Regions from separate parts of the Pectobacterium peruviense genome, predicted to be linked through region 1. Evidence: predicted binding sites of a transcription regulator. Region 1 holds the regulator's gene; each other region holds the start of a gene.
The links. The regulator Fur, encoded in region 1, represses iron uptake genes when iron is present. The targets are predictions, from matches to a motif close to ATAATAATGAGAACNACTATCAA.
Positions count from the first base shown of each region.

Region 1 (5,335 bases):
AATCTCACCGCCCTTCTTCGCCGTTGTCGAGGCTTGTAATGCCAGTTGGCTGGCGTGGTTGGCGTTTTCGGCGTTCTGTTTCACCGTTGCCGTCAGTTGCTCCATGCTGGCTGCGGTTTCTTCCAATGCGGAAGCCTGCTCTTCGGTACGTGAAGACAGATCGTTATTACCCGCAGCAATCTCAGAAGCGCCCTGATAGATAGAGTCCGTGCTGTTTCTGATGGTGCTAACCGTACTGGCCAAGCTTCCCTGCATTTCACGCAGCAATGGGAAGAGGCGACCAACACAGTTATTACCAAAGTCCAGAATTGGCTTACCCAGATGACCAGAAGCAATCACGCTAAAGTGATAACGCAGGTCATTTAACGGACGAACCAGACACACCACCAGATAACGGTCGGTCAGGAACAGCATGATAAGGCCGATAAACAACCCGCTCAGCAAAATGTTCTGCCCAATCGTGGTGATTTGTTCAAAACGCACACCCGCCGCATCGAATTTCTCTGCGCTGGCGTTACTGAACGCGGATAGAGATGCGCCAAACTGGCGACTCAATGGCGGCACAACGTTCTTGGCCTGATTTTGGTAGTCATCCAGCGCGTTGGCTGCGGCCTTTTGGTAAAGTGGCTCAACGCCTTGAACAACCAGATTATTCCAGTCACGGCTGACAGCCTGTACCAGCGCATCGTCCAGACTCGCATGATCGATAGCATTAAACGCCACCAGATCAGACTTCAGTTTATCCAGTGCAACTAACGCCGATGCCTGCTCTTTATCTGCGGTTGCGTTATCGCCACTACGACGAGCGTCAACAGCGCGCGCCAGACGGGTTACCATACGGAAGTATTGATCGTTGCCCTGGTTGATAAAATTCATGTTCTGAACCAGCAAGGTGCTGGTCTTCGAGGTCGCCGTCATCTCTTTAAAAGAGAACATGGTATATATCGATACGCCGCCCCAAAGAACGCAAAAAGTGCCCAGCACCCATAGCATAGCGGTTCTGATGGCAATATTTTTTATAAGTCTCATAGCTCACTCCAAATCAGGAAAATGGTTAAAAAGATTTTTATCGCTAATCAACCGATATGAATCAGAAAATTCACACCATGAAACAGGTCACTTCTCCCTAGCGTTCAAATTTCACCGAGTTGAAAACTCAAAAACCACGCTAACTCATCGGCTAAATACAGAGAATATTTAGCGTTCTCGCTATATTTATTAATATAATTTTTCACATTGAGAATAAACCCACCTATTTTATAGATATAAGGATTTTAATCAGAGGGTTGCAAGTAAGAGCATTATCCATACTCGCCACATCTCTGATAGCAGGGATATGCCATTTCGCAGCAAAGCAATTAGAGGTGATTTTTCATTTTATTCTTTAACATCAAAAGAATAAAATCATCATCACGGCATTGCATCGTTTCAGCTGCAAATGGTTATAATTCTTATTTCCTTTCATTAGGAATATTCCCGCAAAATGTTACAGGTTTTCAATTCGCTAAAAAACATTATCCTTTGTATGTATTTTAATTCTCCTGAATAGTAACGTTCCGTTCCGTGACTTTTATTTTTCACAAAAAGAAGCCTGCTTTTAATTACAACCGGTACAAGTTGTAAAAATAAAAAGCACATTCATAAAAAATGAAACATTGTTATGAATAAATAACCGCGACGATATTAAGGAAATGTGCGTTTACTCTCAGACGATAACATAAACCTTATTAACCATGTGGAATTTAACATTAACAGTGATGTTTTTCATTTCCCTTCCTTGCCTCCGCCTGTCACCCGCTCTTGATTTACGCCTCCTTACCGATACGAGTTTCTCCAGATGTGAGTGTCTGTTATTATTAACGGATAAGTGGGTGAAATATTACACCATACCATTAGGAATCAAGAGGTTATTCAATTCATGGCACTCATCGGAATATTCTTTGGCAGCGATACGGGCAACACTGAAAACATTGCCAAAACGATCCAACAGCAGTTAGGCAGCGGCGTTGCGGATGTTCATGACATCGCCAAAAGCAGCAAAGAAGACCTCGAAGGTTTCGATATTCTGCTATTGGGTATTCCAACCTGGTATTACGGTGAAGCTCAATGTGATTGGGATGACTTTTTCCCGTCACTGGAAGAAGTTGATTTCACAGGAAAATTGGTTGCTCTGTTTGGTTGCGGCGATCAGGAAGACTACGCGGAATACTTCTGTGATGCTATGGGCACCATTCGTGACATCATTGAACCTCGCGGCGCGACGATTGTCGGCCACTGGCCAACAGAAGGTTATTATTTTGAAGCATCTAAAGGGCTTGCCGACGACAATCACTTCATTGGTTTAGCTATCGATGAAGACCGTCAGCCTGAACTCACCAACGAACGCGTGACGACGTGGGTGAAGCAGATCAGTGATGAACTGAATCTGAAAGAGCTAGTTGGCTAAGCCATTTTGGCTCTGATATCCCCTATCAGAGCCAAAACAGCATTGATAGGTAAAACCTTTCATAATAATTGATACATTTTTTTAACTTCTATCAGTAAACCTGTACAATAATCCCATCGGTTTTATACGTGCATAACCATTTCCTCATTCATCAACAACGGATTGCGTTGTATATCAGTAGTGTGAATGGGGACAATATTGTTAACATTCCCTTGTTTTCATTTTGTATGCGCGGTTCTATAATTGAGACGTGATTACATTTTTTAAGCCGACCGATGTCATAGGCTAGGCAGCCTCCATTGATAAGTAAGCAACAGGACTAAACCCGCATGACTGACAACAATACCGCATTAAAGAAGGCCGGCCTGAAAGTCACTCTTCCAAGACTGAAAATACTGGAAGTGTTACAGGATCCTGTCTGCCATCACGTCAGTGCGGAAGATTTATATAAGAGACTGATTGATATGGGCGAAGAGATCGGTCTTGCTACCGTCTATCGCGTACTTAACCAGTTTGATGATGCGGGCATCGTAACCCGTCATAACTTCGAAGGCGGCAAATCCGTCTTTGAATTGACGCAGCAGCATCATCACGATCACTTAATTTGCCTCGACTGCGGCAAAGTCATTGAATTCCGCGATGAATCTATCGAAGCACGTCAACGCGAGATCGCAGAAAGACATGGCATTAAACTGTCCAACCACAGTTTGTATCTCTATGGGCATTGCAGTGAAGGGGATTGCCGCGAGGATGAAACCCTGCACGACGCCACACGATAAATCGACCGCATAAAAGAATAAAACCGCCGAGGCGGTTTTATTCTTGTCTTCTTATCGGTGGCCTTAGCCTACCCAAGTATCACGTAGTCCAACCGTACGGTTAAACACTAGGTGTTCTGCACTGGAGTAAACGCGATCGGCACAGAAGTAACCTTCACGCTCAAACTGATACGCTTTCTCTACTTCGGCCTGTGCCAAACTCGCTTCTACAAAACCTTGCGTAATTTTCAGTGAGTCTGGGTTAATCGTTGACAGGAAGTCATCCGCCGCCGCAGGGTTTGCCACACTGAACAGACGATCGTACAAACGGAATTCCGCTGGCACCGCATGCGCCGCAGAAACCCAGTGGATGACGCCCTTCACTTTACGACCATCTGCCGGATCTTTGCTCAGCGTTTCCGCATCATAGCTACAGTAAATGGTGGTGATAGTGCCCTGCTCGTCTTTTTCAATGCGATCGGCTTTGATCACATAGGCATTACGCAAGCGAACTTCTTTACCCAAGACCAGACGCTTGTACTGTTTGTTAGCTTCTTCACGGAAGTCAGCACGATCGATATAAACTTCACGGCTGAATGCTACCTGACGTGAGCCCATTTCTGGCTTATTCGGATGGTTAGGCATCGCAACAAACTCTTCGTGCTCGGCTGGCAGATTCTCGATAACCACTTTGACCGGATCCAGCACTGCCATCGCACGCGGGGCATTTTCATTCAGATCATCACGGATACAGGATTCAAGCGCGGCCATTTCCACGTTGTTATCCTGCTTCGTTACACCGATGCGCACACAGAATTCACGGATAGAAGACGCACTATAGCCACGACGACGCAGACCCGAAATGGTCGGCATACGCGGATCGTCCCATCCTTCAACGACATTTTCCACAACCAGCTGATTCAGCTTACGCTTAGACATAATCGCGTATTCAAGGTTAAGGCGGGAAAACTCGTACTGACGCGGATGACAAGGAATGGTGATGTTATCCAGCACCCAGTCGTACAGACGGCGGTTATCCTGGAATTCCAGCGTACACAGTGAATGCGTGATCCCTTCCAGCGCATCGGAAATGCAGTGGGTGAAATCATACATCGGGTAGATGCACCACTTATTGCCCGTCTGGTGGTGATCGGCAAATTTAATGCGATATAACACCGGATCGCGCATCACGATAAAGGACGAGGCCATATCGATTTTTGCACGCAGACAAGCTGTACCTTCAGCAAACCCACCGTTGCGCATCTTTTCAAACAGTGCCAGGTTTTCCTGCACGGTACGATCGCGGTAAGGGCTATTTTTACCCGGCGCCGTTAGCGTGCCGCGGTATTCACGAATCTGTTCGGGCGTCAATTCATCAACGTAAGCCAGCCCTTTACCGATCAGCTCAACCGCATAAGCGTGCAATTGATCGAAATAATCAGAAGAATAACGAACGTTGCCGCTCCATGAAAAACCCAACCACTCGACGTCACGTTTGATCGACTCAACGTATTCGATATCTTCTTTCACCGGATTGGTGTCATCAAAACGCAGATTGCACTGCCCCTGATAGTCACGTGCGATACCAAAATTCAGGCAAATAGACTTCGCATGCCCAATATGCAGATAGCCGTTCGGCTCTGGCGGGAAACGCGTCTGAATATGGTCATGCTTACCGGACGCCAGATCTTCATCAATAATCTGACGGATAAAGTTAGTCGGGCGGGCTTCAGCCTCACTCATTCTTCATTCCTCAATGCTAAAACGACGTATAACCGACAATGATCCAACAAGCTACGCTGGGAAACAACCGTTAATTATTCATAACGAAAAAAAGGGCGAGATTGCTATCTCGCCCATCACTTTCATCGACATAACACCGCGTTAAACAAGTAACGATGTCATATTACGCTTTATCATGTTCCGCTTTCAGCGCGGTTGCGATTGATTCAGCCTGTGTGCCCACAACAATCTGCACACTCTGCTTATTCAGACGAATAACACCTGCCGCACCAAGACGTTTCGCCTGCGCCTCATCAACCAGAGAAGAGTCAGCCACATTCAAACGCAAACGCGTGATACAGGCATCAATACCTATCAGATTGGCTTTGCCGCCCAGCGCCTGCAAATA
Region 1 is NZ_CP161826.1:3,432,910-3,438,244, forward strand. Features, by position in the region: gene DUT67_RS15550 (methyl-accepting chemotaxis protein) at 1-1,029, opposite strand, end outside; gene fldA (flavodoxin FldA) at 1,919-2,446, shown strand; gene fur (ferric iron uptake transcriptional regulator) at 2,776-3,225, shown strand; gene glnS (glutamine--tRNA ligase) at 3,289-4,947, opposite strand; gene nagE (N-acetylglucosamine-specific PTS transporter subunit IIBC) at 5,111-5,335, opposite strand, start outside.

Region 2 (5,335 bases), 470 kb from region 1:
GTCGGGTAGCTGGCCTTCGGCACGACTGGTGTCGAGCAGCGTTCTGTGAGTGCGCAAAATATAATAATCAACCAGCATCACGCCGATAATGGGTGGAAACAGCACGCCCAATAGCGTCAGAAAATCGATAAAACGGTCTAGAATACCCGCGACGGATAGCGCGGTGCCGATGAGGCCAATCACCAGCGTTATCGAGACATAGCGTAATTTTTTCCCCGTGACGCCCTCTATGGCATTGGCGATTCCCAAAGAGGAGGAATAAAGGTTGATATCGTTCACCCTCAATGTCGAAAATATAACGGCAATTAGCCCGATGCCACCAGCCGCCTGGGACATGATCGTCACGACATCTGCGGTATTGAGTGCGCGGGCAATAATGATGGCGAGGCCATTCACAATAAACTCCCCGACGATAATCGACAGCATCGTCATCCAGAACACGTGTTTTCCCTTTTGGGAATAACGCGTCATATCTGGAGTAATTAAGCTGGCGACGATGCAACCGCCTACTACCATCGTCGCGCCAGCACTAATGGAAATGACCTCGCCGTTAGGCGCTGAGGCGATCAGTTCAGCAATATTGTGACCTGAGAGCGTCATTATCGAGATATAGCCGATAACGATAATAAACATGGGTACGGCGATTTTGGCCGTGAAACGTAATGCTCTGAAACCAAAGGCAACCAGTAGCGTCAGCGCCATGCCGGACAGGGCGGCAGACCAGCCAAAGCCGAGCTTATCTGCCATCGCAAAGTTAAGCGCTTTGGCGAACACGGCATTCTGGACGCCAAACCAGCCGATGAGGCTAATGGCGATCACCAGCCCAATCAGGACGGAGCCAATACGGCCAAAGCCACACCAGCGTACGAGCAGGCTGCCCGACATCCCTTCTTTCATTCCCGCATAACCCAGCCCCACGGTCACTACGCCAAAAATGGCGCTGCCAATAAAGATGGCGAGAAATGCCTGGCCTAGCGTCATGGAGTGGCCGAGCACCGCGCCTAACATAAACTGGTCTAGCGCGGTTAGCATGCCGATGTGCACTAATGCTACATTTAAAAAAGGCAGCCGGACACTAAGTGGAACGCGATTGACCGGATAGTCATCTATTTTTTCCATAGGGATATACGAGCCTATATAAACTGAATGCCTTTTGTGATGAGTGAGCGGGGAATATAACCATCCACGCCAAGGTTCCGGCAAAATGCTTCAAATTGATGGAGAGAATGCACATCCGCTTTTTGATACATGTTATAGACTCTGTTCTCTATTGTTTTCGGCGAGACATTCATTTTTCTGGCAATTTCTTTATTTGAAAAACGCTGTAATAGCAGGAAGATAACGTCGAGTTCTGCTGGCGTAAAAACATCAGTGGTGAGTTCTGTTTGTAATAGAGTAGGTTTTTGTTGATTGATATAGATCAGCGGCGACAACGAGTCTAACTGTCTGGCGCTCCACATGGTTCCAATGCAGATTTTATTTCCATCAAAGATAGGAATCTTTTCGCTAACACAGGGCGTGAGCGTTTTTTTTCCATACCAGTAATGTGTCTCTATCACGGTTACTCGCTTTTCACTATTTTCTGTCAGACGGTCATGCTCTTTTAAATCGTCGGAGAGCTCCGCCCAACTCGCGGGAAATTCATCATCAAAGCGACCTTCGATATCAAATTTTTCTGGCGTACTGGTGTAAATATACGCGGCCTTGTTCATGTAAATATGTCGCGATGATAAATCCTTAATCCCCCATGGCTCGTTTAAACACTCCATCATAGTAATCAGGTTATGAATGTAGTCAGTCATGTGTTCCGCTGATGGTGACACTCAGCCCTCCTTGAAGGTGGCATAATTCAATGGGTGTTAATATTGAATTTTAGTTAATAGTACAATGATCATTATTATCAGGGTAATTTATTTGGCTGCGAGTTAATTTTCTTTATCATGAACATTTTTGTCATGCAAGGGTGTTTTTTGCCTTTTATGGTTTTATATTCTTATGCTATAATTTTCGCCACTGCGTTTTACGCCAATTATATGTCGATAACTTCGCAAAATTAAACGAATATTCGCCGCACCAGGGAAATAATACCGAATCCTGTAAAGGATGGTATTTGGTCTTACATCGAAAAATAAAAAGATATCATTTACACGTTACTCGTTGACTATTAATAATTTTTATATCGTTAATTTCTCTGTGTTCTTTTGAAGGCGCAGAGTATCGCCCGGTTTGTGCCAGCGAAGTGTATTACCGTTTCGCTGGCCCTCTATCTCCTTCATTCTCCTCCCCCCACCAACGTATGTTGCGCCATGTGTAAAAAGGCGACGCCACGGCGACTACCTAGCCGATAAAACTCTGCTCAACCGGTCAAGTGAATATGTCGTTGTATCAGGAAGAATTCTGGATCATCGCGTCACCGGAATGGCGATTTCTGTCTAGAAGTATCTTCAGTAAGACGATTATCGGTTTAGGTTTGCCGTGAGGGATTGAACCGATACTGAAATCACTCAGGCAGATGTCGGATTGCCACTGGCCGTTCTTGGGCTGGCTGGGCTGTTATAAATGTCACGTATGTTCTTTTTGTAACAATACCTTGTTAACGACATGGTGATTCATTCTTTTCTATCAGTCTGTATTTTAAGGAAATTAACCATTTCATTGAAATAACAATAATAATGCGTATAGTTATCATTTACCTTTCTGTGCAAATGTTGACAAGAAACGCATCAGCATCTCGCCAAAATCATCATTCGTTAACCAAGGATATACCATGTCTTTTGGAGTTGCTCGCGCCGGAAAAACGCGCGTTTGTGATTCTTCGCTGGCTGGAACAAAACCATTCGGAGTCTCTCTTCTCGCCCTATTGATTTCTGCCTCTTTCCTGCCTGCTCAGGCTATTGCCGAAGAAAATCCTGCCTCAGGCGACACGCTTGTTGTCAGCGCTAACGCCAATGCTAATGCAGAAGCCAGCGATCCACTGGATTACAGCGTGAAAGTCACTAGCGCCGGAACGAAGATGACGCTGACGCCGCGTGATATCCCGCAGTCGGTGAGTGTCATCAGCAAGCAGCGTATCGAAGATCAGAACCTGCAAACCATTGGTGAGGTGATGGCGAACACGACGGGTGTGTCCTCTAAAATTATCGACTCCGAACGTGCGACGTATTTCGCTCGTGGTTTCCGTATCACTAACTATCTGTTTGACGATATTCCGACAGTGGTTAACGAAATCTGGGATTTTGGTGATTCAGGCTCAGACACGGCGATCTATGACCGTATTGAAGTGGTACGCGGTGCGACGGGACTCATGACGGGAACAGGTAACCCTGCTGCTGCGGTGAACATGGTGCGCAAGCATGCGGACAGCCGCGAGTTCAAAGGCTCGGTATCTGGCAGCTACGGTTCATGGGATAAACAACGGATGGTGGCCGATCTGTCTGCGCCGTTGACGGAATCCGGTAACGTGCGCGGGCGTGTAATTGCGGGCTATCAGGATAACGATACCTGGCTCGATCGTTACCATAGTCGTAAGAAATTCCTCTACGGCGTGATTGATGCTGATGTAACAGAATCCACCACGTTGTCGCTTGGCTATGATTATCAGGAACACAACACCGATAGCCCTACCTGGGGTGGTTTGCCGACGTGGTTTACCGATGGCAGCCCCACGAATTTTGGACACAAATTTAACTCCGCGCCGAACTGGAGTTATTCCGATAAAACGTCGAGAAAAGTGTTTGCCGATCTGACTCAGCGTTTTGATAACGGCTGGCAGGTGCGTATGAACGGGACGCATGGCGAAACCAACTTCGATTCTAAACTAATGTATGCCAACGGTTTCCCGGATAAAGCGACTGGGCAGCTTGTTGATCCGTATGGCGCTAATGTTGGTGCTTATGGTGGATGGAACAAAGGAACCCGTAAAGTGGATGCGGTTGACACTTATGCTTCTGGTCCGTTCGATCTACTGGGACGCCAGCATGAGTTGGTGGTAGGCGGCAGCTACAATCGACAGCGTAGCCAGTTCTATAACTCTCAATCCACGATTAGCACTGCAGATATGGGTAATTACTACAACTGGGATGGCAATATTGCCGATCCAGCTTGGGGGGCTTGGGCAGATTATGAACATTCAACCACGCGCCAAAAATCGCTCTATGCGTCGGCTCGTTTCTCTCTGGCCGATCCGCTGCATCTGATTGCAGGCGCGCGTTATACCGACTGGAGCATCATTGGTTCGACAGGTGATACCAGCAATAATCGCGTGACGCCTTATGTTGGTCTGGTTTATGACATCAACGATACCTGGTCGACGTATGCCAGCTATACCGATATCTTCCAGCCGCAAACGCAAAAAGATATTAATAAAAAATATCTGTCTCCGACTACGGGTAAAAACTATGAAACGGGTGTTAAAGGGGATTGGTATAACAGCCGCCTTACTGCCTCGGTTTCAATTTTCCGCATTGAGCAGGATAACTTGGGACAATCAACAGGAATCGCGATTCCTGGCGGTGGTGGGGAATTTGCCTACCGTGCCGTTGATGGTGTTGTCAGTAAAGGGATTGAATTTGAAGTGAATGGCGCGGTGACAGATAACCTGCAAATGACGTTTGGTGGTTCGCGCTATGTGGTTGACGATCAAGATGGTAAGTCGGTCAATCCAGAACAGCCGCGCACGTCGTTCAAGCTGTTTACCCGCTACCAATTACCAACGCTGCCGGAGTTAACCGTTGGCGGCGGCGTGAACTGGCAAAATGGTATCTGGCAGGAGGGTTCCGGCCCGCAAAATACCACGCTGCGTGCCGAGCAAGGCAGCTACGCGCTGGTTAACCTGTTTAGCCGCTATCAGGTCACTAAACAGCTGGCGGTACAGGCGAATATCAATAACCTATTTGATAAAGAGTACAACGACTACCTTGCGCCTTATGCTGTGTATGGCGCGCCTCGCAGCGTCTCTATGACGGCCAACTATAATTTCTAAGTTGATATTTTGAGCTGATGAATAAGTATCGGTTCAAGAATGTAGGTGTAGCATCACTCGTGTTGTAATACTGTTTCCTCGCTCACCATATCGGTGAGCGAGGAAACTATTGCTAATTAACCCGCAACTAACCAGAAAGAAAGCATTGGGACTTTAATATAGAACAACGTTTTGTCTTCAACCGGCCACAGTTGAAGGCTGACGCTAAGGTTTTCATATTGTAAATCATCCAGGAAAATAGCATTTCCGCCTTTATAATTGTGCGGGTTATTGGCTTTTCCTTCGCGATAGCGAACATTCTCTACTGGACCACCATCGAAACTGACGGTGGCAGAACCAGATGTTGAACTCGGA
Region 2 is NZ_CP161826.1:3,907,885-3,913,219, reverse strand. Features, by position in the region: gene DUT67_RS17665 (cytosine permease) at 1-1,119, opposite strand, end outside; gene DUT67_RS17660 (LuxR C-terminal-related transcriptional regulator) at 1,134-1,823, opposite strand; gene fhuE (ferric-rhodotorulic acid/ferric-coprogen receptor FhuE) at 2,768-4,981, shown strand; gene DUT67_RS17650 (hypothetical protein) at 5,098-5,335, opposite strand, start outside.
Region 2: the regulator Fur is predicted to act here: its motif matches at 2,667-2,689, upstream of fhuE (ferric-rhodotorulic acid/ferric-coprogen receptor FhuE).

Region 3 (5,335 bases), 2.3 Mb from region 1:
TTGGAAGTCCACGCCCTGCCAAAGCCCCTGCATAGGCAGTGCCGCCAGCCACGCCGACAGCCCCTCATCAAAGAGCGCAGAAAACGAATCCGGCGTGACGGGAACATCGCGCTGATCCAGAAGTAACATATTTTTGAGCGCCTGAATCAGCGCGGGTTTGTGCTCATCGGCATCCGCATGATGCACGCCCGTGGTCAGCAAGCGCATGCCGCAATTGATATCCGTCCCAATCGCCGCAGGGATAACGAAGTTCTCCGTTGTGGCAACAATACTGCCGACGGGCGCAAGCGTACCGGGGTGGAAATCCGGCGTCGCGCGAGCGGCACAGACGTGCGCATCACTGCCCGGCATATGAACCGAGGCGAAATCCAGCAGTTGCTGAACCGCTTTTTCTTCCAGCGGCAACGCTTCCGGCAACAGAACCTGCGCTTCTGCGCACTGCCTGCGGAGATGATAAATAGAATGTTGGTAATCGGTGTCTATCCCCAAACGGGATAAACGTTTTTGTAAGCGAGTGAATGTAGACATGGTGCTACCTAGAAAAACAAAAAATCGCTCCTCCCGTTTCGAGGAGAAGGTTGTTTTTCCTGCAGCAGCAGATTCAGGAAAGGATGTCAGGTTATTGTAAGGAGGAACGACCTTATTGTAAACCGCAGGTAGCATAGCGCGGGTTCCATCACCCGCGGCTTTATCGATGCTAGTCATTCTCCTCACTCAAGGTCGAGGGTATGGTAAGCTCAATACATTAGGCATCACTAAATTAGTCAGTAACGCACGGCGGAGTGAATATGGCGTTGAGTAATTCGGATCGGGAATTCATGCAAGACGGCGCGGTAAAAGCAGCGGCATTGCTGCGCGCGATTGGCAACGAAAACCGGCTACTGGTGCTTTGCTTACTCATTGAGCACAACGAAATGTCGGTGGGTACGTTACTTGAGCATATCCCGCTGAGCCAGTCCGCCCTCTCGCAACATCTGGCAAAAATGCGTGAAGAAGGGCTGATTAGCTATCGGCGCGAGTCACAAACACTGTACTACCGCATCGAAAATCACGACGTAGAGAAAATCGTCGCCACCTTAAAAGCCCTTTTCTGTCCCTGATAGCGATAATAAAAAATTTCCGGGAGAAATTTTTAACGTTGCGCAGCAAGGGCCCGCGGGGTGACGGCCAGGGATGGCACGCCATAAAAAACGCCACGGGATTTCCCATGGCGTTTGCGACTCAGTATGACGGGTATAAGATTTAGAACGACGTCTTCACGCTGACAAAGAAAGTGCGTCCCGGTTCGTTATAGGTTGCCGCACCGGCACCCGCAATGGTGACAACATTATTGTTCACCACATCCTGCGCATTACCCGCACGGAACAGGCGTTTATCCAACAGGTTCTCTACACCGCCCGTCACGCTCAGGTTCTTGTTAAATTTATAGGTACTGCTTAACCCGAACAGTGCATAAGGGCTTAACTCATTGGTGGCGCTACCCGTTACGCGCTCACCTTTGTAGTTATATTTCTTCGGCTTCTGGCGACCATACCAGGTCACATCGGCCAGGAAGGAAAGGCTCTCCGTCGCCTGCCAGTCCACCGATGAGTTCAGCGTAAATTCAGGCGTAATCGACAGGTAGTCACCCGTGGTCTTATTCTTCGATTCCAGCATCCAGGTCAGGTTGTTACGCCAGTTGATCGTCTCCGTGACAGGAACGGTCAGGTTACCTTCCAGTCCCTGAATGACGGCTTTCGGTACATTGCCCCATTGGAAAATATTAGCATTAGCATATTGGGAATTAGTACCGCCCACCGCTTTACCAATGACAGTATTGCCTGCTTCAATTTTGTTACGGTAATCGTTATGGAAGTAGGTGACGCCCGCGATCAACCCATCGCGGTGAAACTCCAGACCAATCTCTTTATTCAGGCTGGTTTCCGCTTTCAGATCTTCATTGCCGATCAGGTAGCAAGATGTGCCGCCAGCACAGCCTTGGCCACGGCTATAGAGAAGGTAATTCTCGTTAGTCTGATACAGGTTCGGTGCTTTATAAGCACGAGCGATACCTAACTTCAGCGTGTAGTCGTCACCCAATTCCTGCGACAAATTGAGCGACGGACTCCAGTTGGTACCTGCCGTGCTGTGATGATCGACACGCAGTGCAGGCGTCAGCATAGTGCTGTCGGTCAATTGGACGTTATCTTCCACAAAGGCAGAAGCCAGACGAGCGACAGATTTCTCACTGCGACCACTGCTGCTAAGCGAACCCACACTGCCTGCTTCGGTTGTTGTCTGCGAGTTAGAAACCGGGTCTTTCATCTTCTGCTCGTTCCACTCAACCCCGAACGTTAAGACTTGATCGACCCAGACATTCAGCGGAAGATTCACTTCGTTATGCGCAGTGAAATTATCCAGCTTTATCGTGCCATATTGGTTTGGATTAGTGGTATCAAAAATCCCTTCTAAACCGCCAGATAGACCCTCAAGGATACGGGTATTATGCGTACGTTCGTATTGCAGATACGACGTAGAGCTGACGCCGCTGTCCCAGTAACCGCGATGTGTGACCGCAAAATTCTGCCGGTACATGCGGTTGGTTTCCTTGCCATAATTGCTGACGACAAGCGCGTTTGTGTTGGTATTTTGCGAATCGCCCGCATAGATATTACCCTGACGGCTGGAACCTGCTTCAAACTCCAGCGACTGCTGCTTGGTCATATCCCAACGCAGGAGGCCATTGATATCTTTGTTGCGTACCCCTTCACGCCCAGAAGGCAGTGAAGCTGACTGATTACCCGCGCGCACGGACTGATGTCCTTCATTAATATCGCGTGCATCGGCCTCAGTTTTATTCAGATTGCCGAACAGGCGGAAGCTTAGGCTGTCGGTTAGGCCGCCCATCAGGCTGAAATCGGTACGCTTGGTTGCACCTTCCGAGCTATGTTCCGGCTCGTTCAGGTAAGTATTCCAGGTACCGTGCCATTCTTGCGTCGGCTGTTTGGTGATGATGTTGACCACACCGCCCGCGGCACCGTTACCATAGCGCGCTGCCGCTGGGCCGCGCAGCACTTCAATGCGCTCAACCATGTCCGCAGGCACCCAGTTGGTGTCACCGCGAGTATCACGCTCACCGCGCCAGCCGTAACGTACTGCCGTACGGCTCGACACTGGCTTGCCATCCACCAGAATCAGCGTGTTTTCCGGTCCCATACCGCGGATATCGATCTGACGATTGTTGCCACGCTGGCCGCTAGTTGAGTTACCGGACAGATTGACACCCGGCATCGTGCGAATCAGCTCAGACAGATCGTTAGCAGGTGGACGTTTGCTGATATCCTCAGCCGTAATCACCGACACGCCAGGAGCCTGGCGAGTTTGCTCCGCAGCCGTCACCACCATCGTGTCTCCCGATAGGCTATTCTCGGTCTGATTCTGCACCTGAGGAGCAGGTTCTGTTGAAGGAATGGTCGAGGTCTGCGCCGCACTCAGAAACGAAGTCATCCCGCAGCTAACGCCAATGAGCGTCGCCAAATAACGGCGCGATTGTGGTAGTTTCATCAAAATTATCCTGCCCTGTAAGAAATGAATAAGTAGCCTGAAAAAGGTTCAACATCGCAGCCGGTACAGCGACACCTAACGACAATCAGCAAAAGTGCTGAATAACGGCGGAGATAAAACGCGCAGACGTAGCGGTTATCGGGAGAGAAGCGTCATGCAAACGGAGCATCACGTATCGTTGTTATGAAATACTGTCTGTAATCAATCAGCCCTTTTCTCCGCATTGCCAGAAATGGAAGATGCATTTATCGTGCAATGTGACCTCCCCAACGAAAAATGCTATTGAGAAGTATTTGCATTACCATTTTGGCGCGGTCATTGTTACATTTGTCATTCAGGACGGGGTTTGCTCTAGCAGCAAAATGTTTTGCCAAAGCATCAAAATGGAAGGCGCAGGTCGAAGGGTTTAATCAGGTAGGTAATCACGTGCGCAGCTTCACTCAGTCATCAAAGCCGATCTACAAAGATCACATCGTTCAGCAATCGAGTCTGGTCGCGAATAATTACCGTTTTATTGGTCCCCGGCTGATCGATAACACACCGGTGCTATTCGGATCGTTCACGGTTGTGCAGCTCAATCCGCATCTGATCCTACATACCGCAGATGTGATTAATCGCCACAACATGAAAACCCAAAACCTGCTGGATGGTGCGATCAAGCTGGCCATCGTGGTGAGCGGCAATGCACATATCTCATTTGGCCATCAGGAACTGCATCTGGGAGAGAGCCAACCCGCTTCCCTGATTGCACTAACGGAGCCGACGATGTTTACCCGCATCGGCAAGCGTGATGAATATGAACGCACCATTACGCTAACGTTCGACAGAGAATGGTTGTACGGCAATATGATGGATACCGTTGGCGACTGGCAGGCTATCCACGATTTCACACAGACTCACCTTGCGACACACTTATGGACACCGTCCCGACAGGCGCTGGCAATTGCCTTACAAACGCTGGATGCTAAACCTTGCCAAACGCCGCTCCAGCGCCTTTATCTGGAAACGCAGTGCATGAGCCTGATTATCGAAGCGTTTACGTCACTGACCGCCAGCGTGGCGCAGGAGAAAAATAGCGGTGTCAGCCTGCGCGGCTACCATCGAATTCAGCAGATCAGAGATATGCTGGAAAGCGGCAGCGCCGATCATCTTTCGATGAGTGAAATCGCCAAAAGCGTCAACATGAGCGAAAGCACACTGCAGCGCCATTTTCGCCAGACGTTCAATATGAGCGTTTTTGAGTACCTTCGTAACTGCCGTCTACAACGTGCCATGCTAGCCTTGCAAAAAGACGGCATCGGTATTGCTCAAGCAGCTAGCATCGCGGGCTACAACAGCCCCGCCAACTTTGCCACCGCGCTGCGCCGTGCATTTGGCATTACACCTGGGCAGCTAAAAGACCGCTTTTGATTCTAACCACTAATAACCAAATGGAATTTATTATTCCGTTTGGTTATTAATTGCTATTCAGCGATGCGCAGTAAATTAGTGTTTTTCTGCCAAGATGCCTGACAACTCATGACCAATCAGACTGATATCACCGCAACGCTTGCCCACCACATTATCCATAGCGAGCCAAACCAAGACGCGATTGATGCCGCCCGGGAAGGGGTGACTGACTTCATCTCCACCGCGCTCCCGATCGCACAGGGGGCGATTGCTGATAGCGGGCTCGCGCCGTTAAAGCAGGTATTTAGCGGCACGGACAGCCTGACGCGTAGTCTGATTTTGGGTTATGCCGGTCACGTACTGGATTTTGACGATTATCATCCTGCATTTCGCGGCCACCCTA
Region 3 is NZ_CP161826.1:793,088-798,422, reverse strand. Features, by position in the region: gene DUT67_RS03600 (RtcB family protein) at 1-528, opposite strand, end outside; gene DUT67_RS03595 (metalloregulator ArsR/SmtB family transcription factor) at 789-1,100, shown strand; gene DUT67_RS03590 (TonB-dependent siderophore receptor) at 1,243-3,543, opposite strand; gene DUT67_RS03585 (AraC family transcriptional regulator) at 3,970-4,953, shown strand; gene DUT67_RS03580 (MmgE/PrpD family protein) at 5,062-5,335, shown strand, end outside.
Region 3: the regulator Fur is predicted to act here: its motif matches at 3,820-3,842, upstream of DUT67_RS03590 (TonB-dependent siderophore receptor).